DNA from 3 places in the Streptomyces sp. JH34 genome. Region 3 is predicted to be linked to each of the others. Evidence: riboswitches for the same ligand, from Rfam matches in the RefSeq annotation. Region 3 holds a riboswitch; each other region holds the start of a gene.
The links. A riboswitch is a leader RNA that binds a small molecule or an ion and turns the genes downstream of it on or off. The one in region 3 is predicted to bind cobalamin.
Positions count from the first base shown of each region.

Region 1: linked by a shared signal. The riboswitch ahead of LWJ43_RS30915 (ABC transporter substrate-binding protein) and the one ahead of LWJ43_RS26010 (cobalamin biosynthesis protein) in region 3 are both predicted to bind cobalamin.
Region 2: linked by a shared signal. The riboswitch ahead of LWJ43_RS02715 (energy-coupling factor ABC transporter permease) and the one ahead of LWJ43_RS26010 (cobalamin biosynthesis protein) in region 3 are both predicted to bind cobalamin.

Region 1 covers NZ_JAJSOO010000001.1:6,883,415-6,892,744, forward strand. Annotated here, with positions in the region: gene LWJ43_RS30890 (ABC transporter substrate-binding protein) at 1-874, shown strand, start outside; gene LWJ43_RS30895 (type B 50S ribosomal protein L31) at 1,023-1,286, shown strand; gene LWJ43_RS30900 (carbohydrate kinase family protein) at 1,400-2,350, shown strand; gene LWJ43_RS30905 (acyl-CoA dehydrogenase family protein) at 2,399-4,243, shown strand; gene LWJ43_RS30910 (hypothetical protein) at 4,240-4,410, shown strand; cobalamin riboswitch at 4,494-4,680, shown strand; gene LWJ43_RS30915 (ABC transporter substrate-binding protein) at 4,712-5,785, shown strand; gene LWJ43_RS30920 (FecCD family ABC transporter permease) at 5,782-6,867, shown strand; gene LWJ43_RS30925 (ABC transporter ATP-binding protein) at 6,864-7,709, shown strand; gene LWJ43_RS30930 (PRC and DUF2382 domain-containing protein) at 7,772-8,770, opposite strand; gene LWJ43_RS30935 (adenosylcobinamide amidohydrolase) at 9,013-9,330, shown strand, end outside.
Region 2 covers NZ_JAJSOO010000001.1:555,746-565,075, reverse strand. Annotated here, with positions in the region: gene LWJ43_RS02740 (SulP family inorganic anion transporter) at 1-635, opposite strand, end outside; gene LWJ43_RS02735 (hypothetical protein) at 931-1,053, opposite strand; gene LWJ43_RS02730 (energy-coupling factor ABC transporter ATP-binding protein) at 1,834-2,703, opposite strand; gene cbiQ (cobalt ECF transporter T component CbiQ) at 2,700-3,449, opposite strand; gene LWJ43_RS02720 (energy-coupling factor ABC transporter substrate-binding protein) at 3,456-3,824, opposite strand; gene LWJ43_RS02715 (energy-coupling factor ABC transporter permease) at 3,821-4,531, opposite strand; cobalamin riboswitch at 4,562-4,745, opposite strand; gene LWJ43_RS02710 (universal stress protein) at 4,794-5,717, opposite strand; gene LWJ43_RS02705 (SCO0607 family lipoprotein) at 5,870-6,130, opposite strand; gene LWJ43_RS02700 (DUF7489 domain-containing protein) at 6,264-6,578, shown strand; gene LWJ43_RS02695 (hypothetical protein) at 6,692-7,786, opposite strand; gene LWJ43_RS02690 (Gfo/Idh/MocA family protein) at 7,827-8,636, shown strand; gene LWJ43_RS02685 (NAD-dependent epimerase/dehydratase family protein) at 8,646-9,330, shown strand, end outside.
Region 3 covers NZ_JAJSOO010000001.1:5,802,513-5,811,842, forward strand. Annotated here, with positions in the region: gene LWJ43_RS26005 (cobyric acid synthase) at 1-383, opposite strand, end outside; gene LWJ43_RS26010 (cobalamin biosynthesis protein) at 380-1,324, opposite strand; cobalamin riboswitch at 1,453-1,581, opposite strand; gene LWJ43_RS26015 (hypothetical protein) at 1,768-1,989, opposite strand; gene LWJ43_RS26020 (inorganic phosphate transporter) at 2,002-3,252, opposite strand; gene LWJ43_RS26025 (class II aldolase/adducin family protein) at 3,499-4,158, shown strand; gene LWJ43_RS26030 (alpha/beta hydrolase family protein) at 4,227-5,366, shown strand; gene LWJ43_RS26035 (hypothetical protein) at 5,552-6,850, shown strand; gene LWJ43_RS26040 (VOC family protein) at 6,870-7,280, opposite strand; partial or broken gene LWJ43_RS26045 (neutral zinc metallopeptidase) at 7,363-7,839, opposite strand; gene LWJ43_RS26050 (ABC-F family ATP-binding cassette domain-containing protein) at 7,962-9,330, shown strand, end outside.

The DNA of each region.
Region 1 (9,330 bases), 1.1 Mb from region 3:
CGAGCAGCGCGCGTGGAGCTTCGAGGACGACCGGGGCCGGCTGGCGGCCGCCGACCGCAGGCCGTCCAGGGTGCTCGCGTACGTCCAGGCGGGAGCGACGCTGTGGGACTACGGGATACGTCCGGAGGGGATCTTCGGCTCCGGCCACGACGGGGCGGAGCCCGACCGGGCGAAGACGGGCACGCTCCCGCTGGACTCCGTGGACTACCGGGGCGCGGGCGACGACCTGGACGTGGACACGCTGTTACGCGGCGGGCCCGACCTGGTCGTCGCCGTCAGCTACGGCCACGGCCAGCTCTACGGCCTGGACCCGGAGACCGCCGAACGCCTGGAGGAGAGCGTCCCGGTCGTCGCGGTCGACGTGGGCCAGGCGCGCACCCTCGACCGGGTCGCCGAGCGGTTCGCCGAGCTCGCGCGTTCGCTCGGGGGCGCGCCGGCCACGGACGCGGCGGACGAGCTGCGCACCGCCCGTGTACGGCTCCGTGCGGCCGTCCGCGCCGCCTCCGCCAACCCCAGGGTCCTGGCCCTCTCTCCCGCCGGCCAGGAACAGGCGTACGCCGCCCGTCCCCAGATGTGGCCCGAGCTGCGGGTCCTGGCCGAACTGGGCGTCGCTCTGGTGTCCCCGCCCGGCGGAGCCGGCGTCAACTGGGCCACCGTCGACTGGGAGGCCGCGGCGGCCCTGGAGCCCGGCATCGTCCTGACGGACATCCGGTCCAACGCGATCCCGCTCGACGAGGTCGCCGCCCCGGCCTGGGAACCGGCCCGGCGTCGCGCGCGGACCGTGCCGTGGAACCCGGAACCCCTGTGCAGTCCGCAGGCCCACGCGCGCTTCCTCGCTCTCGTGGCGGACGCCGTGGAGGAGTCGGGCGGCTGAGCACCGCACCCGGGCCGGCGGCTCCCTGCTCCGTACGGACGCCGCTTTCATGCTCCGTACGGACGCCCCCGGATCGCGCGGGCCGCCGCCCTTGGCGAGGCTGGCCCGGAGCCGGGACGCGAGATCCCCCGTACTTCCAGGAGCACAGATGCAGCAGGACAAGCACCCGTCGTACCGTCCCGTGGTCTTCCGTGACCGTTCCGCCGGGTACGCCTTCCTGACCCGGTCCACCGCGTCGAGCGAGCAGACGATCGACTGGGACGACGGCAACAGCTACCCGGTCGTCGACGTGGAGATCTCCGCCGAGAGCCACCCGTTCTTCACCGGCAAGGCGCGGGTCGTGGACACCGAGGGCCGGGTAGCGAAGTTCGAGCGGCGGTACGGGGACGAAGGGGGCAAGGGCGCCTCCTGAGCCCGGGTCTCCGCCGCTCACCGCGCCCGGGGCACAATCGGTGGGCAGTGTGTCCCGCGCCGGCCGTGCTCCGGCGGGGCACCCCCGCCCGAGCCTCCAGGAGACCCGCGCCCATGCCCGACAGCCCCGCCCTGCTGGTCATCGGCGAGTGCGTCGCCGACATCGTCCGGATGCCGGGCGCCCCGGACCGGACGCATCCCGGTGGAAGCCCCGCGAACGTCGCGTACGGGCTGGCCAGGCTGGGCCGGCGGACCACCTTGATCACCCAGCTCGGCCCCGACCCAAACGGGCGGCTGATCAAGGACCACCTGGAGTCGGCCGGTGTGCGGGTCCTGACCGACGGGAGCGGCGCGCCCACGCCCACCGCCACGGTCGGACTCGACGACGCGGGCCGGGCCACGTACGGATTCGAGATCACCTGGACGCTCGGCCCGGTGGAGCGGGCCGGTGAGCCTCCCCGCCACGTCCACACCGGGTCCCTCGCCACCGCCCTGGACCCCGGCGCGGGCACCGTCCTGGACCTCGTCCGGTCGCTCCGGGACGGGTCGACCGTCAGCTACGACCCCAACGTCCGGCCCGCGCTGATGGGTGACCACGCCCGGGCGGTGCGGCGGGCGGAAAGCTGCGTGGCGCTGAGCGACGTCGTCAAGGCCAGCGACGAGGACCTGCGGTGGCTGTACCCGGACGAGTCGCCGGAGGAGACGGCCGGGCGGTGGCTGCGCTCCGGTCCGGCGGTCGTCCTGGTGACCAGGGGGGCCGCGGGAGCCACGGCGTTCCTGCCGGGCTCGGCGGTGAGCACGGGCGCGCCGCCCGTGCGGATCGCGGACACGGTGGGAGCGGGCGACGCCTTCATGTCCGGCGCCCTGCACGCGCTGGCCTCGCACGGACTGCTCGGAACGGAGGGCCGCGCGGGACTGCGTTCCCTGGACACCACCCTCCTGGGCGACGTGCTGCGCCGTGCCGTGGCCTCGGCCGCGGTGACCGTCGCACGGGCCGGGGCCCTGCCTCCCGACCGGGAGGAGCTGGCCGCCGCCCTGGCGGGCGGGTCCGGCCCTGACCGGTAGGCGCGGGCCCAGGGTGTCCTCGCCCGTGCCCCGGTCGTTCACTTCGTTATGACCGTGACCCTTACCGACACCGTCCCACCGTCCACGACCGACCTGCTGACCGGCGTCCTCCTCGGTCCGGAGTTCCGCCGCGAGCACGGCTTCTGGCAGCGGCTGATCAGCACAGAACCGTTCCGCCGCCCCGCCGGCGGAACGCCCGAGGAGCGGCTGGAACTCGCCTACGCACGGTTGCGGATCCTCAATAGCGCCCTCGACAGCGGAGCACGGCTCGCCGCCGACCTCCGGGCGCTGGCCGCCCTGCACGCCTGGCTCGGTCCGGTGGATCCCGCCCTGACCACCGTGGCGGGCATCCACTACAACCTCTTCCTCGGCAGCCTCCTCGATCACGAGAGCGTCGGCAGCCGCGACCTGTCGGACTATCTGACGATGCGGCGCATCGGCACCTTCCTCTGTACGGAGGTGGCACACGGCAACAACGCCGCGGCCATGGAGACCACCGCGACGTACGACCGCGAACGGGACGGCTTCGTCCTGCACACCCCGAACGCGGGCGCGCAGAAGTTCATGCCCAACACCAGCCCCGCGGGCGGAGCCAAGACCGGTCTGGTCGCGGCGCGACTGGTGGCCGACGGCGCGGACCACGGGGTGCGCCTCTTCCTCGTGCCGCTCACCGACGACGAACAGGCGCTCCCGGGCGTCCGGGTGCGACGGCTCCCCGCCCGCATGGGCAGCCCCGTGGACCACTGCCTGACCTCGTTCGACCGGCTGTTCGTGGCGCGGGACGCCCTGCTGGGCTCCGGCGAGGACGGCGACGTCCAGGGGGAGTTCAGGACGGAGCCGGGAGACAGGCGCCGGCGTTTCCTGACCTCGATCGGGCGGGTCACCCCCGGCCGGATCTCCATGAGCGCCTGCGCGGCCGGCTCGGCCCGCGCGACCCTCGCGGTGGCCGTGCGCTACGGCGGCCACCGGCTGATCTCCGGCAGCCGCGGCGCGCCGCCCGTGCCGGTCAACGCCCACCGGACCCACCACGGGCCGCTCGCCTCGGCCATGGCCACCGTCTTCGCCATGACCCTGCTGTACCGCAGGGCACAGGAACGCTGGGAGGCCTGCACGGACGACGAGGGCCGGGCCGAGGCCGGGACGCTCGTCGACGTCGCCAAGGCGTGGATCACGTGGCGGGCCCGTGACGTCATCGTCCAGAGCCGTGAACGCTGCGGCGCGCAGGCACTCCTCGAGAACAACGGCATGACCGAACTCGTCACCGGAGTGGAGGGTGCCATCACGGCGGAGGGCGACAACATCGCCCTGTACACCAAGGCGGCCGCCGACATGCTCTTCGCCGCCGGGCCCGGCCGTGCGGACGACCGGGCCGCGCACACCGGCGACCTCGCCGACCCGCGCTTCCTCGGCGCACTCCTCGCCTCGGTCCAGGACATCTGGTTCGCCCGGGCCAGGGAGCGGGTGCTGCGGGCGGCGGACGCCGACGCGCTCGGACGCTGGAACGTCGCATCGGGCCCCGCGCTGCGCGGGGTCGAGGCCTATGCGTACCGGCAGGCCGCCGAGGCGTACGCCGAGGCCCGCGCCGCTCTGCCCGAAGGGGCCGCGAAGGACCGGCTGGGGGAACTGGAGCGCCTGTTCGCCGTCGAGTGGGTGGCTCGCAACAGCGGGGACCTGATGGCCGCCGGTCTCCTGAGCGGCGATCAGACCGAGACCCTGGCGCGGGACGCCGAGGAACTGATCACGGCCGTCGCCGCTCACGCCCCTCAGCTCGCCGACTCCTTCGCCCTGCCCGAGGCGCTGCTCGCCGACTGGCCGATCGCCGGCCCCGGCTACGCCGACGCCTACGACGACCCCGAGGGCCCCTGGAACACCGCCGCGACGGACGCCCGGTGAGCGCCCCGCGCAAGGAGCAGGTGATGTGCGGCGGGCTCGGCGAGCGCCTGGAGATCCTGGGTCTGCGTGCCGTGCTGCTGGCCTACTGGGGCACCACGTCCGTGCTCGCCCGTCGGTGCGGGAAGACGCAGAGCGGCGGCGGCGAATCGGTTCACCCCATGCGCTGACCCGCCCGACGGCCGTCGCCGGTACGGAGGGGAGCGGCTGCCCGACGACCGGCGACGGCCCCGAAGTCCGGCGACACGCCGCGTGATAGCTTGCAGACGCCAGTCACACTCCACGTGGAGTCAGGGAATCCGGTGTGAATCCGGAACTGACGCGCAGCGGTGAGGGGGACGGGCGGGGCCACTGCCACTGGAACACCCTCGGGTGCACCGGGAAGGCGCTCCGTCCGGACGAACCCGAGTCCGAAGACCTGCTGGCACCCGCTTCCGCACCGGGAGCGGAACACCGTACCGGGCTCCGCGCATGAGCCCAGAGACGCCGAGGGACCTTGTGCCGCCCATAGCTAGCACCGCATACCGAACCGCCCTGCTCATCACCGCACTTGTCCTCCTGACCTCCTGCGGCGGGGGTGGGAGCGCGTCCGACGGCGCCGCGCGGGAGGGCTCCGCCGACGGCTTCCCCGTGACGCTGGAGAACTGCGGTCGCACGGTGACCGTCGACGCGCCGCCGCGGCACGCCGTCTCCCTCGACCAGGGATCGACGGAGATCCTGCTCTCCCTGGGCCTCGCCGACCGGCTCGCCGGCAGCGCGACCTGGACGGACCCGGTGATGAAGGGGCTGGAGAAGGACGAGGCCGGGGTGCCCCGCATCGCGGAGAGCCGGCCCTCCTCCGAGAAGGTCCTCGCCGAGGAACCCGACTTCGTCAGCGCGTCGTTCGAGTCCACCCTAGGCAAGGGCGGTGTGGCGTCCCGGGACCAGTTCGAGGAGCTGGGCGTACCGACGTACCTCTCACCCACGGACTGCGCGGGCAAGGACAACACCGGCAGCAGCGACGGCTCCCGCACCGCACCACTGACCATGGACGGCGTCTACGGCGAAGTGCGTGACCTGGCCGAGGTGTTCGGAGTCCCGGAACGGGGCGAGAAGCTGGTCGGGAGTCTCCAGGAAAGGATCGCGGAGGCGACCGCGGACGTCGACGCGTCCGGCACCACCCTGCTCTACTGGTTCGCCAACGCCGAGGCCCCCTATCTGGCGGGCTGCTGCGGAGCCCCCGGCATCATCACCGAGGAGCTCGGCGCGAAGAACGTCTTCGACGACACCCACGAGGAATGGCCCCAGATCAACTGGGAGACCGTCGCCGACCGCGATCCGGACGTGCTGGTGATCGGCGACCTGACCCGCAGGTCGCAGACGGCCGAGAGCGCCGAGAAGAAGATCGCCTTCCTGGAGTCCAACCCCGCCACGAAGAATCTGGACGCCGTCCGGCACAAGCGGTACGTCCTGCTCAGCGGCCAGGCCATGAACCCGACCGTCCGGACCGTGGAGGGCGTCGAGCGTGTCGCGGCGGGGCTGCGCTCGTTCGGACTCGCGAGGTGACGGGGACCGCACCCGACCCTGACACGGATACGCGGCTGTCCCCTCCGGCGCGGACGCCCTCCGGGGCACGGATCCTGCGCGAAGGTGCCCTGTGGAGTGCCGGGATCGCCCTGCTTCTCCTGTCCGTGGCGGTCGCCGTCACGATCGGCCCCGCCCGCGTCTCCGTCCCGGACGTCTGGTCCGCGGTGGGCTCGCACCTCGGCCTGGGTGAGGGGCGGCTGACCCCGATACGGGACGGCATCATCTGGAACCTGCGCATGCCCCGCACCCTGCTCGCAGCGGTCTGCGGGGCCGGGCTCGCGGTGTGCGGCACCGTGATGCAGTCGCTGCTGCGCAACCCGCTCGCCGACCCCTTCGTCCTCGGCGTGTCCTCGGGGGCGTCCACCGGGGCGGTCGTGGTCGTCGTCCTGGGCGTCGGCGGGGGAGCGGTGTCGGTCTCGGGCGGCGCCTTCGTCGGCGCCCTGTGCTCGTTCGCCCTCGTGCTGCTGCTGAGTCACACACTCGGCGGATCCACCGACCGGGTCGTGCTCTCCGGGGTCGCGGCCATGCAGCTCTTCTCCGCGCTCACCTCGTTCGTCGTGATGACCGCCGCCGACGCCGAACAGACCAGGGGAGTGCTCTTCTGGCTGCTCGGCTCGCTGAGCGGGGTCGGCTGGACCGACGTGTGGACGTGCTCCGCCGTGCTGGCCGTGACCCTGGTCATCTGCCTCGGTCATGCCCGTACCCTCGACGCCTTCGCCTTCGGCCAGGACGCCGCGGCCGCCCTCGGCGTGCACGTGGCCCGCACCCGGATCGTGCTGCTCTGCGCGACCGCCCTGCTGACCGCCGCCCTCGTCAGCTCGGCGGGCGCGATCGGGTTCGTCGGCCTCGTCCTGCCGCACGCCGCCCGGGCGCTGACCGGTTCGGGGCACCGGAGACTGCTCCCGGTGACCGCGCTCGCCGGCGCCGTGTTCCTGGTCTGGGTCGACACGCTGGCCAGGACCGTCCTCGACCCGCAGGAGGTCCCGGTCGGGGTGGTCACCTCCCTCATCGGTGTGCCCGTGTTCGTCCTGATCCTCCACCGCACCCGGAGAAGCGCATGACACCCGGCGAGCACGGGACAGGCACCCCGGGCGACGGCCTGCGGGCCGCCCGGATCACCCGGGAGGCCGGCGGGCGGATCGTCCTCGACGGGGTGAGCATCGCGCCGCCGCCCGGCGCCACGGTCGGGCTCCTGGGACCGAATGGCTCCGGCAAGACCACGCTGCTGCGCGTGATGGCCGGCGTGCTCGCACCCGGCGCGGGCGTCGTGACCCTCGACGGCCGCACGCTCGCCGAGACCGGCCGGAGGGCGGTGGCCCGCCGCGTGGCCGTCGTCGAGCAGCACGCGGTGACCCAGGTCGACCTGAGCGTCCTGGACGTCGTCCGGCTCGGCCGCATCCCGCACCGCCGCGCCTGGTCCGCGTCCGGCCCCGAGGACGAGGAGGCCGTACGCGAGGCCCTCGCGCGCACCGGACTCGCCGACCGGGCCGCGCAGTCCTGGCACACCCTGTCCGGCGGTGAGCGCCAGCGGGTCCAGATCGCCCGCGCCCTCGCCCAGCAGCCGAGGGAACTCCTGCTGGACGAACCCACCAACCACCTGGACATCCAGCACCAGCTGGAGCTCCTGTCCCTGGTCGCCGCGCTGCCCGTGACGGCGGTGGTCGCGCTGCACGACCTCAACCTGGCCGCGATGTTCTGCGACCGGGTCACGGTCATGAAGGAGGGCCGGGTGGTGGCCGGCGGAACGCCCTCGGAGGTGATCACCGAGGAACTCATCGCCGACGTCTACCGGGTGCGCGCGGTGGTCACTCCGGAGGGGCCGGACGGGCGCCCTTCCGTGCGGTTCCTCCCGGGGAGAGCGGTCCACGCACGCTACGGGAGCGACGAGAGGGCGGGCCCGTGAACCACCCGGGTCCGCCCCTCGCTGGTGTCGCGCGGCCTTTCGCCGCCGTGTGAGGGGTCAGGTCAGCGACGACGTCCCTGGCCGTACTCGCCGCCCATGTCCTTGTCGCTGCCCATGTCCTTGCCGTCCGCGTAGTCGATCTTCTCCTTGCGGAGCTCCGCGGACACTTCCTTCTGTTCCGTGACCTTGCTGGTTTCGAGACGGACCCGCTCCACGGGGACCGCCTCCTTGCGGACGGTGGCTCGTTCGGCGTGCAGGGTGACTTCGACGTCCTGTTCGCCGAGTTCGCTCCGCCCCTTCACGGCTCCCTTCTCGCCGGGCTGCAGGGGCTCGCGCACCACGCGCACCTCCTCGTGGGACACCGGCACGGTCCGGGTGACGTTCTCCGTCACGACGTACTTGTGCAGGCGTGCCCTCCCGCTCTCGTACTCCTCCGTACCTACCTGGAGCTGCTCCTCGGACCGGACCATCTCCTCCCGGCCGGTGCCGGCGGCGGACCGTTCGGCTCCGGCACCCGCGAGCGGGCGCGACGTGGACGAGGTCTCCGTGTCCCGGTGCCTGCCCATACCGGCGCCGGTGGTGCCCGTGCCGGCGGTGGTGCCGGTGTCCTTCGCGTGTCCGGTGCGGGCGGTACCGGCCGCACCGGCCGCCCCGGCCGCACCCGCGGCACCCATGGTTCCCGTTCCGGTCCCGGACGTCGTGCGCGCGTCACCGCCCGCTCCGGCGTTGCCGGTGCCCTTCCTGGTCATCCCGTAGTGCCGGTAGAGCTCCTGTTCCTCCGATACGGAGAGGTGCGCGTCGGCATCGACCCGGGGAGCGTCCTTGACCTTCTCCTTCGGGTGCGAGACGTGCAGGTCGGAGCCCACCCGGCGGGCTCCCGCAAGCGGCACGAAGCTCTCCTTCATGCCGAACATGCCGGTCTTGACCGTGATCCAGTCGGGCTTGCCGGTGTCGTCGTCGACGTACACCCGCCCCACTGTGCCGACCTTCTCCCCGTCACTGTCGTAGACGGTCAGACCGTCGAGTTCTCCGGAATCCGTGAAACCGTCAGCGGCTCCCATGGCCGATTCCTCCTCGCCCGGGCGCGTCCTGCGGTTGGATCCAGCAGGGGAGGCGCGTCCGGCTTCCATCGCGCCTCACCCGGTTGGACACTGCAACTTCCCGGCCGGTGCCGCGAGCGGCCCGGGGCGGCGGGGAGGGGCGGTTGCCCGGTTCCACGGGGCTGTCGGACCGCCACATGCGTTAGGCCATTCGGGTGAGCACTCTCCCGGGTGCGCCGGAGGTGCGGCTTCGGCCCGACCGTATGATCGACGCGCCGCCGCCGATCTCCGGCGGGCCTGTCAGGGGGTGTGTGGTGGAAACCGTGGGCACCCGTCCGCCCCGGCGGCGCGGCGAGCTGTCGGCCCGGCACGAGGACGGCCTCGGACTGCACCACCTGGTCTGGCGGCTGGGGCCGGGCTGGCGGGTGTGCAGCAGCGCCGTGCTCGGCGGCGGGATCGGGCCGCGCGCCTGGATCCTGAACGCGCAGGTGCCCGGCGGCTATCCGCGACTCGACCCCGGCCGCCACCTCGCTGAGATCGCGGCGGCCGAAGCGCTCGACGGACCGGGAGCCGGGCTGATG
Region 2 (9,330 bases), 5.2 Mb from region 3:
GGCAGGTCGAACGCCAGGGTGGCGAGGGTGGCCAGCACGACCGCGGCGAGAGCGCCCGGGACGGCGCGCACCCGCTCGGGCATCCTGCTCCACCCCACCACCAGAGCTATGGTCGAGGCGCCGAGCGCGAGTGAGGCGAGAGCCGACGGACTCGACACGGCGTCGGCCAGCAGCCCCGGGATGCCGGCCACCTTGCCCGTACCGGAGAGCGGCGCGTCGACGCCGGCCGCCGCGTAGAGCTGCCCCGCGATGAGGACGAGTCCGATGCCGGCGAGCATGCCCTCGACGACGGAGACGGAGATGGCCCGGAACCAGCGGCCCAGCCGCAGGGCACCCATGGCCAGTTGCAGCAGCCCCGCCGCCAGCACGATCACCCCGAGTGCGGGGAGACCGAAGGACTGGACCGCCTCGAAGACGAGCACGGTGAGACCGGCGGCCGGCCCCGAGACCTGGAGGCTGCTGCCCCGCATCAGGCCGGTGACGATTCCGCCCACGATGCCGGTGATCAGCCCCAGTTCGGCCGGGACGCCCGACGCGACGGCGACGCCCACGCACAGGGGCAGCGCGACCAGGAAGACGACGAGTGACGCGGCGAAGTCCTGCCGCAGGTACGGGAACGTGCGGACGCGGTCCATGGCGGCCCTCATCCCGTGCGGAAGGGGGCGGAGCGTACGTCGCCGGGCGGGGGTGCCCAGACGGCGCTGTCGCTGATGTGCAGTACTTCCACCGCGTGGTGTTCGAAGACGGAATGCATGCCAGTGATTCCTCCTGGCGCGCCGGAGACCGGCGCGTCGTTACGCGTACGAGAACTGGGGGCCCGGAGGGCACGTCGGCACGACCCCTCGTCGGCGGGGCCCGTGGAGTGCGGGCGGGAGACGAGGCCCGCGAAGTGCGGGCGGGAGGGGCGGGTACGCCGGGTGCCGGGTCAGCTCAGCAGCGGAACACCTGAAGGGCGGGGGAGGAGTGCGCGCCGGAGGATCTCGAGGTGTGCAGCGCGTTGCCCATCGCGGCGAAGTACGCCGGGGCGAGCGGGCCGTCGGCGTCCTGTGCCACGACGGAACGCGGCGGGGCCTCGGGGGCGGGACCCGTCGCGGAACGATGCCGGTCGCGGTGGCGCAGAAGGCCGTTCGGTTCACTTCCGCGATCAGCTGTGCCACAGGTGCCGTGGGCGACATGTGTCTCTCCGGCGGCGGCGACCGGAAGGCCGTCGGCCCGAATTCCCGGAGCGGCCGGGTGTGTGTCCGCGGAAGCTGTTCCGGAGTACGGGGCCAATAGGAAGCTCATCAGGAACGCGAGTACGAACCGCACTGCCGCTACGCGCACCCGTCACCTCCTGCTGGACTTCACTGTTCCTCAAAGACGCTAACAGGCCGGAGTGCTTATCGAGTTAATCCCATGTGAAGAGTCCGAAAGTCGATGCCGAACGAGCTGAATCAGTTGCTGACCCCCTGTGGCCTGGGGATGTGCCTCACGTTCGGTTCTCACTATTTGAGATCATCCGGGACTGGGTGGCTATTGCATATGCCGGTTGCGGACGACGGTCATATTCGTACATCGGTTCGGCTCGTCGACGGGAGTTAACCCGGTGGAAAGGTGTCCGAGGTTTAGCCGATCGGGCCGCTCGCGGGTATCGCTCAGGTATCCCGGTCCTCGTGAGTCCCAGGGGGTCGCCTTTCGAGGCGAACGGCACTTCCTTCGCCGAACCGTACGTACTGTGCGAACCGCCCGCGCGCGACCTGAAGGCCGCCGGCCTGTGCCCGGCTCGCGTCGCGGTGCGGGGAGCCCGCGCCGGCAGGGCCGGAGCGGGCTCCCGGACTTCCGGCGAAAAGGCCGTCAGCGGTGCCGGCCGTCGGCCCCCTCGGCGGTGACCGGCGCGGCGAAGTCCGCAGCGAGCTGCTCGGCGGTGCGCGGGCCGGCAGCCGAAGCCCCCAACAGGCCATGCGCACGCAGTAGTTCAGCGGTCGCCACACCCCATGGCAGACGCAGCCCCGACTCCCGCAGGAGATCCGTGCGCGCCAGCATCGCGGGCGCGGGCCCGGCCCGGACGCCGGCCGGGGAGAGGAGCGCGGCGTCGTCGGCCCAGCGCAGGGCGAGATCGACGTCGTGGGTGGCCATCATGACGGTGGTCCCGCCCGAGCGGAGGGCGTCGAGCGTGTCGAGAAGTCGCTCCTGACCGTCCGGATCGAGCCCCGCGGTCGGCTCGTCGAGGATCAGCACGCGGGGCCGCATGGCGACCGCACCCGCGATGGCGGTCCGCTTCCGCTGCCCGTAGGAGAGCAGATGGGTGGGCCGGTCCGCCAGAGCGGTGATGTCGAGGGCGGCGAGTGCCTCGTCCACCCGGGCGCGTACCTCGGCGTCGGGCAGACCGAGGTTCAGCGGTCCGAACGACACGTCCTGGGAGACGGACGCGGCGAACAACTGGTCGTCCGGATCCTGCACCACCAGCTGGACGGTGGTGCGCAGCCGGGTCAGCCCCTTCCGGTCGTAGGTGACGGGACGGCCCTCGACCGTCAACCGCCCCTCACGGGGACGCAGTCCGCCACTGAGGAGGCGCATCAGTGTGGTCTTCCCGCTGCCGTTGCGGCCGAGGAGGGCGAGCGCACGCCCTTCACGTGCCTCGAAGTCGAGGCCGCTGAGCACGGCGGGACCGTCCTCGTACGCGAAGGACGCGCCCCGCAGGGCGAGCAGCACGGATTCGCTCATGACAGCGGCCTTTCCAGGGCGAAGGTCAGGACGGTGAGGGCCGCGAGCAGGAGGACGCTCAGCGCCACGAACCGGACGGAGACGCGGGCCTCGGGCACCAGGACGCGCAGGGTCCCGTCGTAACCGCGCCCCGCAAGCCCCGTCTGGAGCCGAGCCGCACGGTCGAACGCCCTGACGAACGCGGTCGCTCCGAGCCCCGCCAGGGAGCGCCAGGTCGCGGCCCGGGTGGTGTGGCCGAGCCGGGCCGCCTGCGCCTCCCGGATCCGGCGCACCGAATCGAGGAGGAGGAAGCTCATGCGGTACGTCACCAGGGCGACGTCCACCACCGGCGCGGGCACCCCCGCCCCGACCAGGCGGGGCAACAGATCGGACATCGGGGTGGTGAAGGCGAACAGCAGGACCCCGAGGGACGCGGCTGAGGTACGGAGCAGCAGCTCACCTGCGCGTACGGGCCCACCGGGGTCGAGAGCGAGCAACCCGTCCGGCCCGCCGACCCGTACGAGGAGCGTGGCGGCCCCGGTGACGCAGAAACCCAGAGGAACCCGGTACGCCCGCCACAGGTGACGGGCGGTCACGCCCGCCGGCCCCAGCAGCACGGCCAGAGCGGTGACGAGGACCAGGGCGGCCCCGGGCCAGGGCGGCAGCGAGACGGCCAGCACCGTGAACCCAAGACCGAGTGAGGCCTTGTCCAGGGGATGGCGGCGGCGCCAGCGACTGCTGTGCGCCGCCGCGTCGATCGGCAGCATGTTCGCTCAGGTCCTCCGGGCCGTCGACTCCCCGGCACCGCCCCCGGTGCCACCTCTCTCCTGCTCCGCCGTCGCGCGGAGTTCGCCCTGACGTCGCCCGCGCCGCAGGCCGAAGTAGTAGGCGAGGACGCCGGCGCCGAGCGCGGCCTGAAGGGCGAACAGGGCCGACTCGATCTCGCCGGACGGCGGTTCGTACAGCGGCGAGAACCAGGGTTCGTAATCGGGATCGATCTCGGTGATCGCCGTCTCGGCCTGGGCGTCGGCGCCCGTGAACGGTTCCTCCTCGCCGTCGCCGAGCCCCAGGGCCAGCGGCAGGACGGCCAGCGCGGCCACCACGGTCAGGAGAAGAGCGTTGATCTTCGTGTCCTTGTTCATCGGGCCACCGCCTCGGTCTCGGCCTTCTCCGTGCGGGCCCGCCTACCGGCGAGGAACACGCCGAGCCGGGTCAGGTCTCCCTTGCTGGACTGCACGAGAAGCCGCATCACCAGCACGGTCAGGAGCCCCTCACTCACGGCGAGCGGGATCTGGGTGACCGCGAAGATGGAGCCGAACTTGCCGAGCGCGCCGAGGACCCCGCTGCTCGGGTCCGGGAAGGCGAGTGCCAACTGCACGCTGGTGACGCAGTAGGTGGACAGGTCGGCGACGAACGCGCCGGAGAACACCGCCACCATCACCGGCACGTCGTACCGGCGCAGCAGTCTGAAGACCGCGTATCCGGCCCAGGGGCCGACGATCGCCATCGAGAAGACGTTGGCTCCGAGCGTGGTCAGACCGCCGTGGGCCAGCAACAGGGCCTGGAACAGCAGGGTGATCGTGCCCAGGACCGCCATGATCGGCGGACGGAACAGGATGGCCCCGAGTCCCGTACCCGTGGGATGGGAGCAACTTCCCGTCACCGAAGGGATCTTCAATGCGGAGAGAACGAACGTGAAGGCCCCGGAGGCCCCCAGGAGCAGCGTGCTCTCAGGGTTGTCCCTGACCTCACGCGTGAGTGACCGGACTCCGTGGACGACGAACGGCGCGGACGCGACACCCCAGGCGATCGCGTGCGCCGGAGGCAGAAAACCCTCGGCGATGTGCATGACTCAGCAGACCCTCTCCAGCACCTCGTGGATGGTTGAAGTGCCTTGGCCGGTCTCCTGGCTTACGGGTGACACCGCCCGAACTCCGCCTTCCCGGGTCACAAGGACCCAGTGGCTGCCCGTGAGGGCCGGAGCCGGACTTCCCGATCACAGTGGCGAGGGCCGCACCGGCATCACACCGGATTTCCCGTTCACCAAGGCGTGGCGACAGTAGTCCCACGTGGGTGAACATGACAAGCGGGCCCGCTCGCGGTTGCCGGCCTCAGCCCTCGTCGTCCCTGAGCCCTTCCTCCACGACGCCCCTCTCCTCGTCATGCCGGTACGGCACGATCTGGACCGGACACCGGGAGTGGTGCAGGAGGGCGTGCACGACGTGGCCCAGTCCCAGTACGGAGGCGCCGCGCCGCTCATGGCTTCCCATGACCAGGAGACCCGCGTGCCGGCTGGCGTCGACGAGCGCGGACGCCGCGGAGCGGGCCGCGACCACCTCGGTGCGTACGGCGAGACCGGGCGCGCTCTCATGGATCCGGGACGCCAGGTCGGCCAGGAGCCGCTCGTCGGGGTCCGCGGACCCCCCGGCCTCGTCCCGCGCCGTCCCACCGAAGCGTGCGAGCAGGCCGCGCACGCTCACGAGCCGGAGGGGGCTGTTGCGGGCCTGTGCCTCCTGTCCGGCACGGACCAGCCACCGGGCGTCGTGCTCGTCCCGCACGGCGGCCGTGACCGGAGCGTCCTCGCGCTCGAACTCCCCGCGGACGACCACGACGGGCGCGGGACTGCCGACGACGACCTCCAGGCCCGTCGAGCCCAGCAGCAGAGGACCGAATCCGCCGGACCCCCTGCTGCCGACGACGATCGTGCTGCCGGGCCTCACGGACGCGTGGAGAGCGGGAACCGGCTTCCTGCGGCTCAGCTTGACGTCGACGTCGAGTTCGGGGAACCGCTCGCGTATCTCCTCCGCCGCCGTCGTCAGGACGGCGTTGCCGTTGTCCCGCAGATGTTCGGACGTCTCGAACGACGCGAACCGGTCCAGGCGGTCGAGGTCGGCGGCGTGCACGAGCAGCAGACGTCGACGATGCCTCGCGGCGTCCGCCGCGCCCCAGAGCATGGCGGTCCTGGCGTGTTCCGAGCCGTCCACACCCACGACCGTCCTCGGATTCTGCGTGGCATCGGACGGGCGGGTAGCCATGGCTGCTCCTGACGCTGTTCCTTGTCCGCCTCTTCCATGCTGTCACCGCGGTACGGTGTGCGGCCAGCGCACGCACGGGCCACCAGGGCGTTTTCGCGGGGACGGAGGCGGCGGAGCGGCCTCCTGGCTTCCGGGGGGCAGGCTTTCCCGGGTCAGCCCGGTTCCGGAGCGTCGACGACGGTCCCGTCCTCGTCGAGCGTGTGGGTGTCCCAGTACACGTCCCACTTGTCGTCGACCTGCTGCGGCACCTTGCCCTCCGGATACCGCGCGAATCCCGAGGACGGCTCCTCCGCGTCCGGGACACAGGCGGAGCCGGTTCCGCCCACGGACAGGACGGGGTATTCACCGTCGCTGCACATGTCCTCCCGGTACTCGACGCCGGCACAGCCCGCGAGTGCTGTCACCGCGACCAGGCCGGTTATGAGTCAGCCCTGACGCCGGACCGGGGCCGAACAGCCCTTTCCGATATGCCTTCTGGGCGGGTGCCCACAAGACCGGTACGCTGCCGTGGATGGCCTGTGCCGTCGTCGATGCGGGGGGTCGCACATGTCGAACACCGTTGTCCTGCTCCTCTCCTTCGGCCCGCTCGCCCTGGTCCTGGCGATGATCGCCGCGCACGGGTCGCGCGAGAGCAAGGACGCCTACTCCGGGGAGGTCACCGGCCGGGGGGTGAGCAGTTCGACCGGTACCTACGGCCCGACGGGCCGCTACATGATGCACATCCGCACCGACGAGGGGCGGGAGCTCAGCATCGAGGTGAACGGCCGGACGTACCGGTCGCTCGCCGTCGGCGACCGGGTGGTCAAGGAGTGGGGTAGGCGCTGGCCGGAGCGGTCGGAGCGGTCGGAGCGGTCGGAGTAACGGAGCGAACAGCTCTGCCGCACCGTCCGGCACGCCTTTGCCACCTACGCGCTCCACACCCGCCCCGGCGGCCCCGAGGGAGCTGCCGTCGGACGAAGCCGGGCGGTGCGGGCTCAGTCGTAGCCCTGCGACTTGACGCGGATGCCGCCCGCCTGGGCCTGACCGGCCTGCGGGGCGTGTGCGGGCTCCTCCGCCGCCGCCTCGGGTTCCGGTGCCGCGTCGAGAATCGCGTGGGCCTCGTTGAGGAGGGCCGCCAGGTCACGCACCAGCCCCAGTTGCAGTGCGCGCCAGGCGTCGGCGTCGCTCTCCAGCGGGGCGAAGCTGCCCGTGTGCTTGTGGATGATGCCTCCCGCGACACGGTTCCGCTCCGCCCGCTCCTCCATGTCACGGTCGTGATGGTAGAAGTTGCGCAGTTCGTGCAGTTGGGACATGCGGCCGTCCCAGAAGGCCGCCGCGAGCTGAGGGAGATCCAGTACCTTCGCCGGATCCTTCCTCGGAATGCGCAGGGGGGCGTGCAGGCGCTCGTTGAAGACCTGGTAGGCCACGGACAGCCAGGCCGTGAAGTCCGCGCGGTCGACGCACTGTCGGCGCAGGCGGGCGAAGTCGTCGGGCGGTGAGGAGCGGAGCAGCTGGTAGCCGAGGCGGGCCCGTGACGCCTCGCAGACCCTGCTGTAGGCGACCAGGGTGTCCTCGGCAGCCGCTTCCCAGGTGCGGCGTTGCCGGGGATCGGTCGCGACTCGGGGCTGGGGTTCCGCGGCCAGCCGCTCGGGCGTCAGCTGAAAGGCGGGCAGGCGCGGACGGGCCGGGCGCCCCACGGCCCGTACGACTCCGCTCCCCAGCTCGGCGAAGTACTTCTCCAGGACGTCCAGGCCGCCGATGCGCTGCCGGTCGCCGCCGGCGACGGTCACCAGGTCGACCAGCATCCGGTGGTTGGGCACCATGCTCTCGTGGGCCTGCGGAGTCCAGTCGGGACGGTGCCGCTGTGCCTGCCACCAACGGTCGAACAGGGCCTCGTCGCTGATCCCGACCGCGTGCAGACGAATGCCGAGGCCCGCGTGCAGGTCCTCCATGAGCGACACCGGGTCCTGGGTGCCGGAGACGGTTTCGCCGCTGCGGTCGTCGGGGATCGGCGCGTAGTGCGCGCCGTCGCTGACCAGGACGACGAGGCGCTCGTTGCCGGGTACGCCGTAGCGGTGGAGGACGGTCACGGGATACGAGGAACTGCTGCGGCGCACCGATGTGGACGCCGTGTACATCCCGCTGCCCGCCGCGCTGCGGGCCCCATGGATCGCGCGCGCTCTGGAAGCCGGAAAACATGTCCTCGGGGAGAAGCCGCTCACCACGACCGCCGCCGACGCCCGGGACCTCGTCGCCCTCGGCGGACGACGGGGACTGCTGCTGATGGAGAGCTTCATGTTCCTCCACCACTCCGTCCACCGGAGCGTCACCGAGCTCGTCGCCGCCGGACGCATCGGCGAACCGCGTTCCTTCGCAGCCGAGTTCACCATCCCGCCGCTTCCCGCGGACGACATCCGCAACCGTCCCGGCCTCGGCGGCGGTGCACTGCTCGACCTGGGCGTCTACACCGTCCGGGCGGCGCAGTACTTCTGCGGCCCGGGCCTGTCCGTGGTGGGCGCCGTGCTCATGAGCGACGCGCCCGCAACCGGTACCCCCTTGGCCACCGGTCCGGCCGGCGGGGTCGACCTGGCGGGGGCGGCGCTGCTGTCCTCGGACCGGACCACCGCCCAGCTGACCTTCGGCATGGCCCACGCCTACCAGTGCCGTTACCGCATCTGCGGCAGCGAGGGCCTCCTCTCACTGGACCGGGCGTTCACCCCGCCGCCCGACCTGCGGCCCGTGGTGCGCATCGAGGACAAGGACGGCACCGAGGAACTGACACTCGAGGCCGACGACCACTTCGCCAACATCGTCACCGCCTTCGCCGGCACCGCCCTGGGCGGTGGTGACCTCACCGGGTACGGAGAGCAGATCCTTCGCCAAGCCGACCTGGTGGAGCGCATCCGACGGGCGGATGCTCCCGCCCCCCGCGCCGCATAGGAGCCACACATGCGCATCATCGGCCACGGTTTCCTGGCGCGCAGCATCCGGCCGCTCGCCGGATCGCACCCCCGTGTCGTCGCCTTCGCGGCCGGCGTGTCCAGCGGCGACGGCGTCGCCGAGGACCAGTTCGCCCGCGAGGCCGCACTGTTGTACGACACTCTCGGCCGGTGCCTGCGCAACGGCCGGCGACTCGTGTACTTCTCGACCTCGTCCGCCGGTATGTACGGGCTACGGCATGGTGCCGGGCGGGAGGACGGCCCCGTACGCCCCTCGTCCCCGTACGGCAGACACAAACTTGCCATGGAGGAGGTCATCAGGAACTCGGGCGCGGACCACCTGATCCTGCGTCTCGCCTACCCGGTGGGCCCGGGACAGCGCCCGCACCAGTTCCTGCCCTCGCTGGTCGCACAGGTCCGGCGGGGCCGCGTCCGCGTCCACCGGGGAGCGCGCCGTGACCTGATCGACGTCCGCCACGCCGTGTCCCTGCTCGAGAGCCTCCTCCACGAGGACGTCTCGCGGCAGGTGGTCAACATCGCCTCCGGCTGGGAGGCGGCCGTGGAGGACATCGTCGGCCACCTCGAACACCGCACCGGTGTCGTGGCCGAGCACCACACCGTCGACGTACCCGCGGAGGGACCCGTGTCCACCGAGCGGATGCACGGGCTCGTCCCGAAGGCCGCGGAGCTGGGCT
Region 3 (9,330 bases):
TCATAGGTCCCCCGCAGCTGCTCCAGACAGTCCGTGACCGTCCCCAGCAGCGCCTCCTGGCGCCCCCCGTGGTAGCCGCGCGCACTCATCTCGCCGACCGGCTTCCCCATCAGGACGACCTGGCTGGAGCGGTCGCCACCGGGCTTGAGCAGCACCGGGTTCATCAGGGCAGACGGCTCCACCCGGGCGGCCTGCGCCTGCATCGCCTGCGCCCGGCCGATCTCCGCCCCCTCCCGGGTCACGAACGAGTTCAGCGACATGTTCTGCGCCTTGAACGGCGCGACCTTCACCCCCCGGCGCACCAGCCACCGGCAGATCCCCGCGGTGACCACGCTCTTGCCCGCGTCCGACGTGGTACCCGCGACCAGCAACCCGCCGCTCATGTGGCTCTCCGTCCCCTGGCCAGCCGCCCCGCCGCGCACACGGCGAGGGCCAGCACACTCACCCGGCGCGACAGCCGCACCGCCCGTTCGATGTCCGTGACCCGCACGTCCCGGCCGGCCCCGCCGTTGAGCACCGGCCGGTGCTCCACCCGCCCGCCGTACGCGAGGGTCCCGCCGAGCCGTACGCCGAGCGCCCCCGCGAACGAGGCCTCCACCGGGCCCGCGTTGGGGCTGGGATGCCGGCGCGCGTCGGCCCGCCACGCCCGGACGGCCTCGCACGGGCGTCCACCGGCGGCCACGGCCAGGGCGGCGGTCAGCCGGGCCCCGGGCCAGCCGACGACGTCGTCGAGCCGGGCCGAGGCCCAGCCGTAGCGCCGGTGGCGGGACGACTTGTGCCCGACCATCGCGTCGAGCGTGTTGACGGCACGGAAGCCGACCAGCCCCGGCACTCCGCCGAGCGCCCCCCACACCAGGGCCCCCACGACGGCGTCGGAGGTGTTCTCGGCGACGGACTCCACCACCGCGCGGGCGATGCCAGGACCGTCCAGTGCCTGGGGGTCCCGGCCGCACAGGTGCGGCAGCCGCTCCCGGGCCAGCTCGATGTCCCCGGCGGCCAGTGCCCCGCCGACGGCACGCGCCTCGCGGCCCAGCGACGTGCCCCCGACGACGGACCAGGTGGCGGCGGCCGTCAGCGCCACCGCGGCGGCGGGACGGTGGCGCACGGCACGGGCGGCCAGCGCGGCGGCGCCCGTGGCGCCCCCGGCGCAGACGAGCGTGTGCAGGGCACCCCAGCCGCGGTGATCGCGCCACAGCAGGCTCTCGACGCCCGCCGCGGCACGCCCGAAGGCGGCGACGGGGTGGCCCCGCCGGGGGTCACCGAGCAGCAGGTCGCCGATCAGCCCGGCGGTGGCGCCGTACGCGAAGACGCGGTCGGCTCGCACCGCTCAGCCGGCCGTCGTGCCTCGAAGGGCCTTCTCGGAAGGTGGTGCGGTGACCGACGCAGGGCAGCCAGACATGGCGTATGTCCTCACTCAGGGTCCGCGCCCTGGTTCGACGTGACCGGCGACGAGAGTCTCCTGGCTCCCGGATCGGCAGTTCCTCCGGCCTTCCAGTCCGCGGTGGCGGACCGTGACTTCCGTGTGGAGGCTGCTCCCCGGTGACAGTGGCGGGACCGCGCCGGATTCGCACCGGCTTCCTCTCTGTCGCCGTAGGACCGGCCGGCACACGGGGTGCCGGTCGGCCTAAATGGCTCCGGCAGTCCATCACGCTGCGCGAACGCCCGTCAACCTGCCGTTGACCTGCGAGGCTTCAGTGTGCTCAGACGCACATCGGGCCGGACACACGCGAGGTGTGTCCGGCCCGACGCGGGTGCCCGTCCGGTGGGTCAGGCGACGATCAGATAGATCCCGTAGGCGACCGCCGCCACGCACAGCGCGAAGCAGGCGTACGCGCCGGTGCGCGCCACGATGCCACCACCGCCGCCCTGTGCCGTCGCCGTCTGCCTGGCGAGGCCCGTGACGCCGAGGGTGAAGAGGCCGACCAGCGCGACGGTGATCACGAGGCTGACGCCGAAGACGGACGCGAGAGCTGCCCAGTCGATGTTCATACGGATCTGTCCTTACACCGTGGCCGGCCGGTCGGCCGGGGTCTCGGACGCCGGGGCGTGGATGGTGGTCTTGAGGTCCGGGACGGCCACGCCGACGGGCGGCGGGCTGACGGCCGCCATGGCCGTCGTGACGACGCCCGCGGGCTCGCCCCCGTCCGCGTTCACGTTGGTGTGGTCGACCGGCTTGCGGCGCGACAGCAGCCAGATGGCGCCGGACCCCGCGACGAGCAGGACGGCGACCACAGCGACGCCCCAGGGGCCCTGCTTGGTCAGGAACTCGGCGCCCGCGCCCACCAGACCGGCGGCCGGCAGGGTCAGACCCCAGGCGACGAACATCCGGGTGGCGGTGGACCAGCGGACCACGCCCCCCTTGCGTCCGAGGCCCGCGCCCATGACGGCACCGGAGCAGGACTGCGTGGTCGACAGGGAGAAGCCGAGGTGCGAGGAGGCCAGGATGACCGTGGCCGCGCTCGTCTGGGCCGCGAAGCCCTGCGGCGGACGCAGGTCGGTGAGGCCGCTGCCCATGGTGCGGATGATGCGCCAGCCGCCGAGGTAGGTGCCCAGGGCGATCGCGATACCGGCGGAGGCGATGACCCAGACCGGAGGGTTGGAGCCGGGGGCGAGGACGCCACCGGTGACCAGGGCCAGGGTGATGATGCCCATGGTCTTCTGCGCGTCGTTGGTGCCGTGGGCGAGCGAGACCAGGCCGGCCGAGGCGATCTGGCCGGCGCGGTATCCCTTGGCCGTCGACTTGAGCTGGGCCTCGTCGGTGATCTTCCGGTTGAGGCGGTACGTCAGCTTCGTGGCCAGCAGCGCGGCGACACCGGCCACCAGGGGCGCGGCGATCGCGGGCAGCAGGACCTTCGTGACGACGGTGCCGCCGTCGATCGAGGACCAGCCGGCCGACATCACCGCGGCGCCGATGAGGCCGCCGAAGAGTGCGTGGGAGGAACTGGAGGGCAGGCCGACCAGCCAGGTCAGCAGATTCCACAGGATCGCGCCGACGAGCGCGGCGAAGATGACCTCGGTTCTGAGGCCGTCCTCGTTGATGATCCCGCCGGAGATCGTCTTGGCGACCTCCACCGACAGGAACGCGCCGACGAGGTTGAGGACGGCGGACATGGCCACCGCTGTCTTGGGCTTGAGAGCGCCGGTCGAGATGGTGGTCGCCATCGCGTTGGCGGTGTCGTGGAAACCGTTCGTGAAATCGAACACGAGAGCTGTCACGACCACAATCGCAAGCAGCAGCGTGATGTGTTCCATTTACCCAGGCAATCGTTCGACGTCATTGGCACGGGGAACGTAAGCAACCTGGATGAACGGAAGATGAACTGGGCAGGGCGACACGGTGACCCCAATCGCGTGGGCGGGTTCCGCTTGTGTGCGCGAGGAGTGGGCCGCGCCCCGGCGGGCGGTGCGGGGCCCGGCTGCCGCCCGGCGGGAACGTCCGTGCTGCGACCGATTTGCCCCGTTGGCGAGACATCGGTCACGTCGCCTTAGGATCCCCGCATGAGTGACGTGGACAAGGGCGCGATCGGGCAGGCGTGGGACGGTGTCGTCGCGACGGCCCGGCGGACCGCGGCGGAGGGTCTGGTCGTCGGGACCTCGGGCAACGTGTCGGCCCGGGTGGGTGACGTCGTCCTGGTCACCCCCAGCGGGGTGTCCTACGACCGGCTCGGGCCCGGGGACGCGGTCGGCGTCGACCTCGAAGGACGGCAGGTCCTGGGCGACATGGTCCCCACCAGCGAGCTCCCGCTGCACCTGGCCGTCTACCGCCACACCGACGCCGCGGCCGTCGTCCACACCCACGCCGTGCACGCCACGGCCGTCTCCACCCTCGTCCCCGAGGTGCCGCTCGTCCACTACGCCGCCGCCGTCCTCGGCGGCCCCGTCCGCACCGCTCCGTACGCGCGCTACGGAACGCGGGAGCTCGCCGGCAACATGCTGACCGCCCTGCGCGGCCGCACCGGCTGCCTGCTGCGGAACCACGGCACGGTCACCTACGGGAGCACCCTCGACGAGGCCTACGACCGCACCGCCCAGCTCGAGTGGATGTGCAGGCTCTGGCTCACCGCGAGCTCCGTGCCCGGCCACCGCCCGAGTCTCCTCACCCCGGCCCAGCTGCGCGACGTGCAGGACGCCCTGGAGGGGTACGGCCAGCCCGGCTGAGCGGGGCCCCCGCACCGTACGGCCGAGGCCCACTGGCCGTCGGCGCCGCCGCCCGGGAGACTGGAGCCGTGCGCCCGGCAACAGCGGCGGCAGTGGCCGCCACATCGGTCCTCGGCGTCGGCGCGGCAGCGGTCGCCGCCGGACGCTACGCCAGCGACGCCGCCCTCGGGGCGCCGTCGCCACGTCCCTTCCCGGCCGACCGCCGTCTCACCGTGCACGCCACCGCGGCCGGGCAGGTCACCCTGACCCGCTCCTTCTCGGCCCTGCGGCCCGGCACGTACGGACTGACCGGCCGCGATGTGCACGCGGTCGTCGGCCCGGTGGCCGAACAGCCGCCCGACGGCCCCGCGGTCTCCGCCGACACCGTCGTGCGCCGGCTGGAGCGCGTCACCCTCGGAAGCCTGAAACCGGGCACCAGGGTCCGCCTCACCCCCGAGCTCCACCGCGGCGACCCGCTCGCCGCCCTCGGGCTCGCGTACAAGGAGGTCGAGGTCCCCGGTGAACTCGGTGCCCTGCCCGCCTGGTTCGTGCCCGGCGCCCGCGACACCTGGGTGATCACCGTGCACGGCCTCGGCACCACCAGGAACCACCCCCTGAACGTCACGGGATTCCTCCACGACCAGCAGTTCCCCGTGCTCGACCTCGCCTACCGCGGTGACCCGGGCGCCCCACGCTCCCCGGACGGACTCGCCCACCTCGGCGAGTCCGAATGGCGCGACCTCGACGCGGCCGTCCGCTACGCCGTGCGCTACGGGGCCGAGAGCGTCATCCTGCACGGCTGGTCGTCCGGCGCCTCGATGGCCCTGCACGCGGCCGTCAACTCGGCCCTCCGCGACCGCATCAGCGGTCTCGTCCTCGACTCCCCGGTCCTGGACTGGAGGACGACCCTCCGGGCGCTCGCCTCGGCCCGGGGCGTCCCCTCCGCGCTGCTGCCCCTCGCGGTCCGTGCGGCCCAGGGCCAGACGGGAGTGCACGGCGCCCGGCTGCTGGAAACCTCGGTGCCGACGGCCCTGCACGTCCCCACGCTCGTCCTCCACGGCCCCGACGACACCCTCGCCCCCTGGCGGGAGTCCCGGGAACTCGCCACCCGCCGGCCCGACCTCGTGACCCTGCACGCCGTACCGCAGGCTCCGCATGCGGCGATGTGGAACGCCGACCCCGCCGGTTACGAAGAGGTGCTCCGGCGCTTCCTCACGCCCCTGATGTGAGCCGATGGGCCGGAACCACCCGGTCGACGACCCGGCCAGGAGCCCCCGCGAACCCCGGTGACACGGCTTCCGTTTGGGCTTTCGGCCCGTCAGAGGCAAGACTGCTCCTCGTGACGTCCCGTACCCCGCGCGACTCCAGGCTGCGACTTGTCCGCCCACGACCCCAGGCAACCGCCCGCAAGGCCGTGACGACCCGGCGCACCAGGCCGGCCCCCCGCCCACCCGAGGGCACACCGCCCCCGGCCGAACTGGCACGCCAGGCCAGGGCCGTACTGGCCGACGCCGTGCGGATCGCCCACTGGGCCGCGGACGGTTCGACCACGGGCTCCGCCCCGCTCGCCGCCCAGGCCCTGGAACGGGCCGCCGCCGCCCTCGGACTCTCCCCGTCCCAGGTGCGCGCCGGATGGGACCGGGCCAGGCTGGCCGGACTCATCGAGCTGCACGGCGACACCGCCCGCCCCGGCTGGCGGCTGCGCGCCTGGGACCGTGACGACTCCGCCGTGCTCCGCGGCTGGGTGGCGCTCTTCGACGCGTGGTCGCTCGTCCACGTCTCACCCGAGGGCATCGAGGCCACCGCGGTGGCGGAGGCCGTCGAGGCGGTGCCCCAGGTGCTGTCCCTCCTTCAGCTGTCGGCGGGCCCCGTCACCGTGCCCGCCCTCCTCGACCTGCTGGGCCAGCGCGTCGCGGAACTCCACGAGGAGCGGTGCGAGGTGCCGTACGGGCCGCAGGCGCAGCCCGCGCCCACCGGCGGGGGACCGGCCGATCTGAACGCACTGCTGCTGGACTGGGCGCTGGAGGGGCTCGCCTCCGTCGGCGCGCTCACGCTGGGCGCCGGGCACGCCACCCTCACCCCGCTGGGCAACTGGGCGGTCTGGGTCAAGCTGGAGCAGATCTGCGTCGCGGCCCAGAGCCCGGCGGGGAACATCGAGCAGTCGGCCGCCGACATGCTGCTCGGCTGCGCACGGCTCACCCCGGGCCCGGCCCGCGCCGAATACCGGGCCTGGCTCGCGGCCCGGCCCGTCGGCAGCGCCGTGGCCGAACTGCTGGCCGTCGCCCGCGGCGAGGACGCCCTGCTGCGCGGTCTGGCCTTCGAGGCGTTGCGCGTCGTCGGCGCCCCCGCCGAGCCCGTCGTCCGCTCCGTCGTCACCGAGGCACCGCTGCGGCCCTACGCGCTGCTGTGGCTCGCCGAGTACGAGGGCACCGACCCGGACGACGCCCAGGACGTCCTCAGCCGCGAGGAGGCCACCTGGCTCTGGGTCGACACCGCCGCGGCCGTGGCCGACCACGGGGAGACCGGGCTGCTGGTCCGCCATCTCGACTCCGCCGTCCAGGGCACGGTCCCCGCGCTCCTGGACGAGGTGAGAGCCGTCGGACACCCGCGGACCGTCCAGGTGCTGGTCGCCCTGGCCGCCGCCCATCCGGACCCGGCCCTCGCCAAAGCCGTACGCCGCGCCGCCTTCCAGGTGCACACCGGCGGGGTGTGACCGCGCAGCCCCGGGGCGTTCAGCCCGAGGACCCCGGGGCGTACGTACCGAAGCTCCAGACGTTGCCCTCGGCGTCCCGCGCCATGTAGTCGCGGGAGCCGTAGTCCTGGTCGGTGGGCGGCATCAGGATCTCCACGCCGTGTTCCACGGCCCGCGCGTGGTGGGCGTCCACCTCGTCCACCACCACGTACACCCCGGTGGGTCCACCACCGGCCATCGCCTCGGCGAAGACACCCCCGCGTCCCTTCGAGCCGAGCATCACCCTGCCGTTGCCGCAGGACAGCTCGGCGTGCAGCACGCTGCCGTCCTCACCCTCGTACACCGCTTCCTCGGTGAACCCCAGGGCCTGGGTCAGCATCCTGACCGCTGCCTTCGCGTCGTCGTACAGAATCGTCGGGAAGATCGTGGGAACGCCGCCCGTGCCTGCCATCGGACTCACCTCTCCTGTTCACCCGCACCACTTCGATGTGATCCGCGTCTCAGTTTCCATCATCGGCCGGCCATCGGTGATCTCAGCCGAAGGTGTCGCACCGGCTCGGGTCCCCGGTGCGGAATCCCGTCGTGAACCACCGCCTGCGCTGGGCGGACGACCCGTGCGTCCAGGGCCCCGGATCCACGCTGCCCTGGAACTTCTCCTGAATCCGGTCGTCCGCGATCGCCGACGCCGCGTCGAGCCCGTCCTGGATGTCCGCCTCGGTCAGCTCCGTGATCAAGGTCCGGCCGGACTCGCCCGGAGTGGTCGTAGCGTGGTTCGCCCAGACCCGGCGAAGCGGTCCGCCTGCGGTTCGACCTTCACGGAAGCGCTGTCAGCGCCCTGCCGGCCGTCCTGCGCCCGGCAGCAGGGTGCCCAGCTGGTTCTGCACCCGATGGCCGTACTCGTGCACCACCACGTACGCCTCGGCGAACGGGCCGCCGCTGGATCCGTACGTCGTCCGCAGCTCGTCGAAGAACCCCAGGTCCAGATGGACGTGCCGGTCACCGGGGAGCACGCGGAAAAGCAGGTGGACACCGCCAGTAGACTGAGTCCATGGCAATTCTCCTTGTGCATTAGACGGCGTCGAGTCGTGAGTCCGCTGTCCCTCCGCCGTCCATACCGCCCTGGAGTTTTTCCGTGATCACCGCTTCCGGCATCGAGCTGCGCGCCGGCGCCCGCATCCTCATCGAGTCCGCCTCCTTCCGCATCGCCAAGGGTGATCGCATCGGGCTGGTCGGCCGCAACGGCGCGGGCAAGACCACCCTCACCAAGTGCCTGGCGGGTGAGGGGACGCCGGCCGGCGGCACCATCGCCCGCAGCGGCGAGGTCGGCTACCTCCCGCAGGACCCGCGCACCGGAGACCTCGAGGTCCTGGCGCGTGACCGCATCCTCTCGGCCCGCGGGCTCGACGAGATCCTGCGCAAGATGCGGGAGAACGAGGAGCGGATGTCGAACGGCAAGGGCGCCACCCGTGAGAAGGCGATGAAGAGGTACGAGCGCCTGGAGACGGAGTTCCTCACCAAGGGCGGATACGCCGCCGAGGCCGAGGCCGCCACCATCGCCGCCGCGCTCAGCCTGCCCGACCGGGTGCTGGGCCAGCCCCTGCACACCCTCTCCGGTGGTCAGCGCCGTCGTGTCGAGCTCGCCCGGATCCTGTTCTCGGACGCCGACACCCTGCTCCTCGACGAGCCCACCAACCACCTGGACGCGGACTCGATCGTCTGGCTGCGCGACTACCTCAAGTCCTACCGGGGCGGCTTCATCGTGATCTCCCACGATGTCGAGCTCGTCGAGACGGTGGTCAACAAGGTGTTCTACCTCGACGCCAACCGCGCGCAGATCGACATCTACAACATGGGCTGGAAGCTCTACCAGCAGCAGCGCGAGGCCGACGAGAAGCGCCGCAAGCGCGAGCGCCAGAACGCCGAGAAGAAGGCCGCGACCCTCAACGCCCAGGCCGACAAGATGCGGGCGAAGGCGACCAAGACCGTCGCCGCCCAGAACATGGCCAAGCGCGCCGACCGCCTGCTCTCCGGCCTGGAGGCCGTACGGGTCTCGGACAAGGTCGCCAAGCTGCGCTTCCCGGACCCCTCCCCCTGCGGCAAGACCCCGCTGATGGCGGAGGGCCTGTCCAAGTCCTACGGCTCGCTCGAGATCTTCACGGATGTGGACCTCGCCATCGACAAGGGCTCCCGGGTCGTCATCCTCGGCCTCAACGGTGCGGGCAAGACCACCCTGCTCCGTCTCCTCGGCGGCGCCGAGAAGCCCGACACCGGCGAGATCATCGAGGGGCACGGCCTCAAGCTCGGCTACTACGCGCAGGAGCACGAGACCCTCGACCCCGAGCGCACCGTCCTGGAGAACATGCGCTCCGCGGCGCCCGACCTCGACCTCGTCGCGGTCCGCAAGACGCTCGGTTCGTTCCTCTTCTCCGGTGACGACGTGGACAAGCCGGCCGGAGTCCTCTCCGGCGGTGAGAAGACCCGGCTCGCCCTGGCGACGCTGG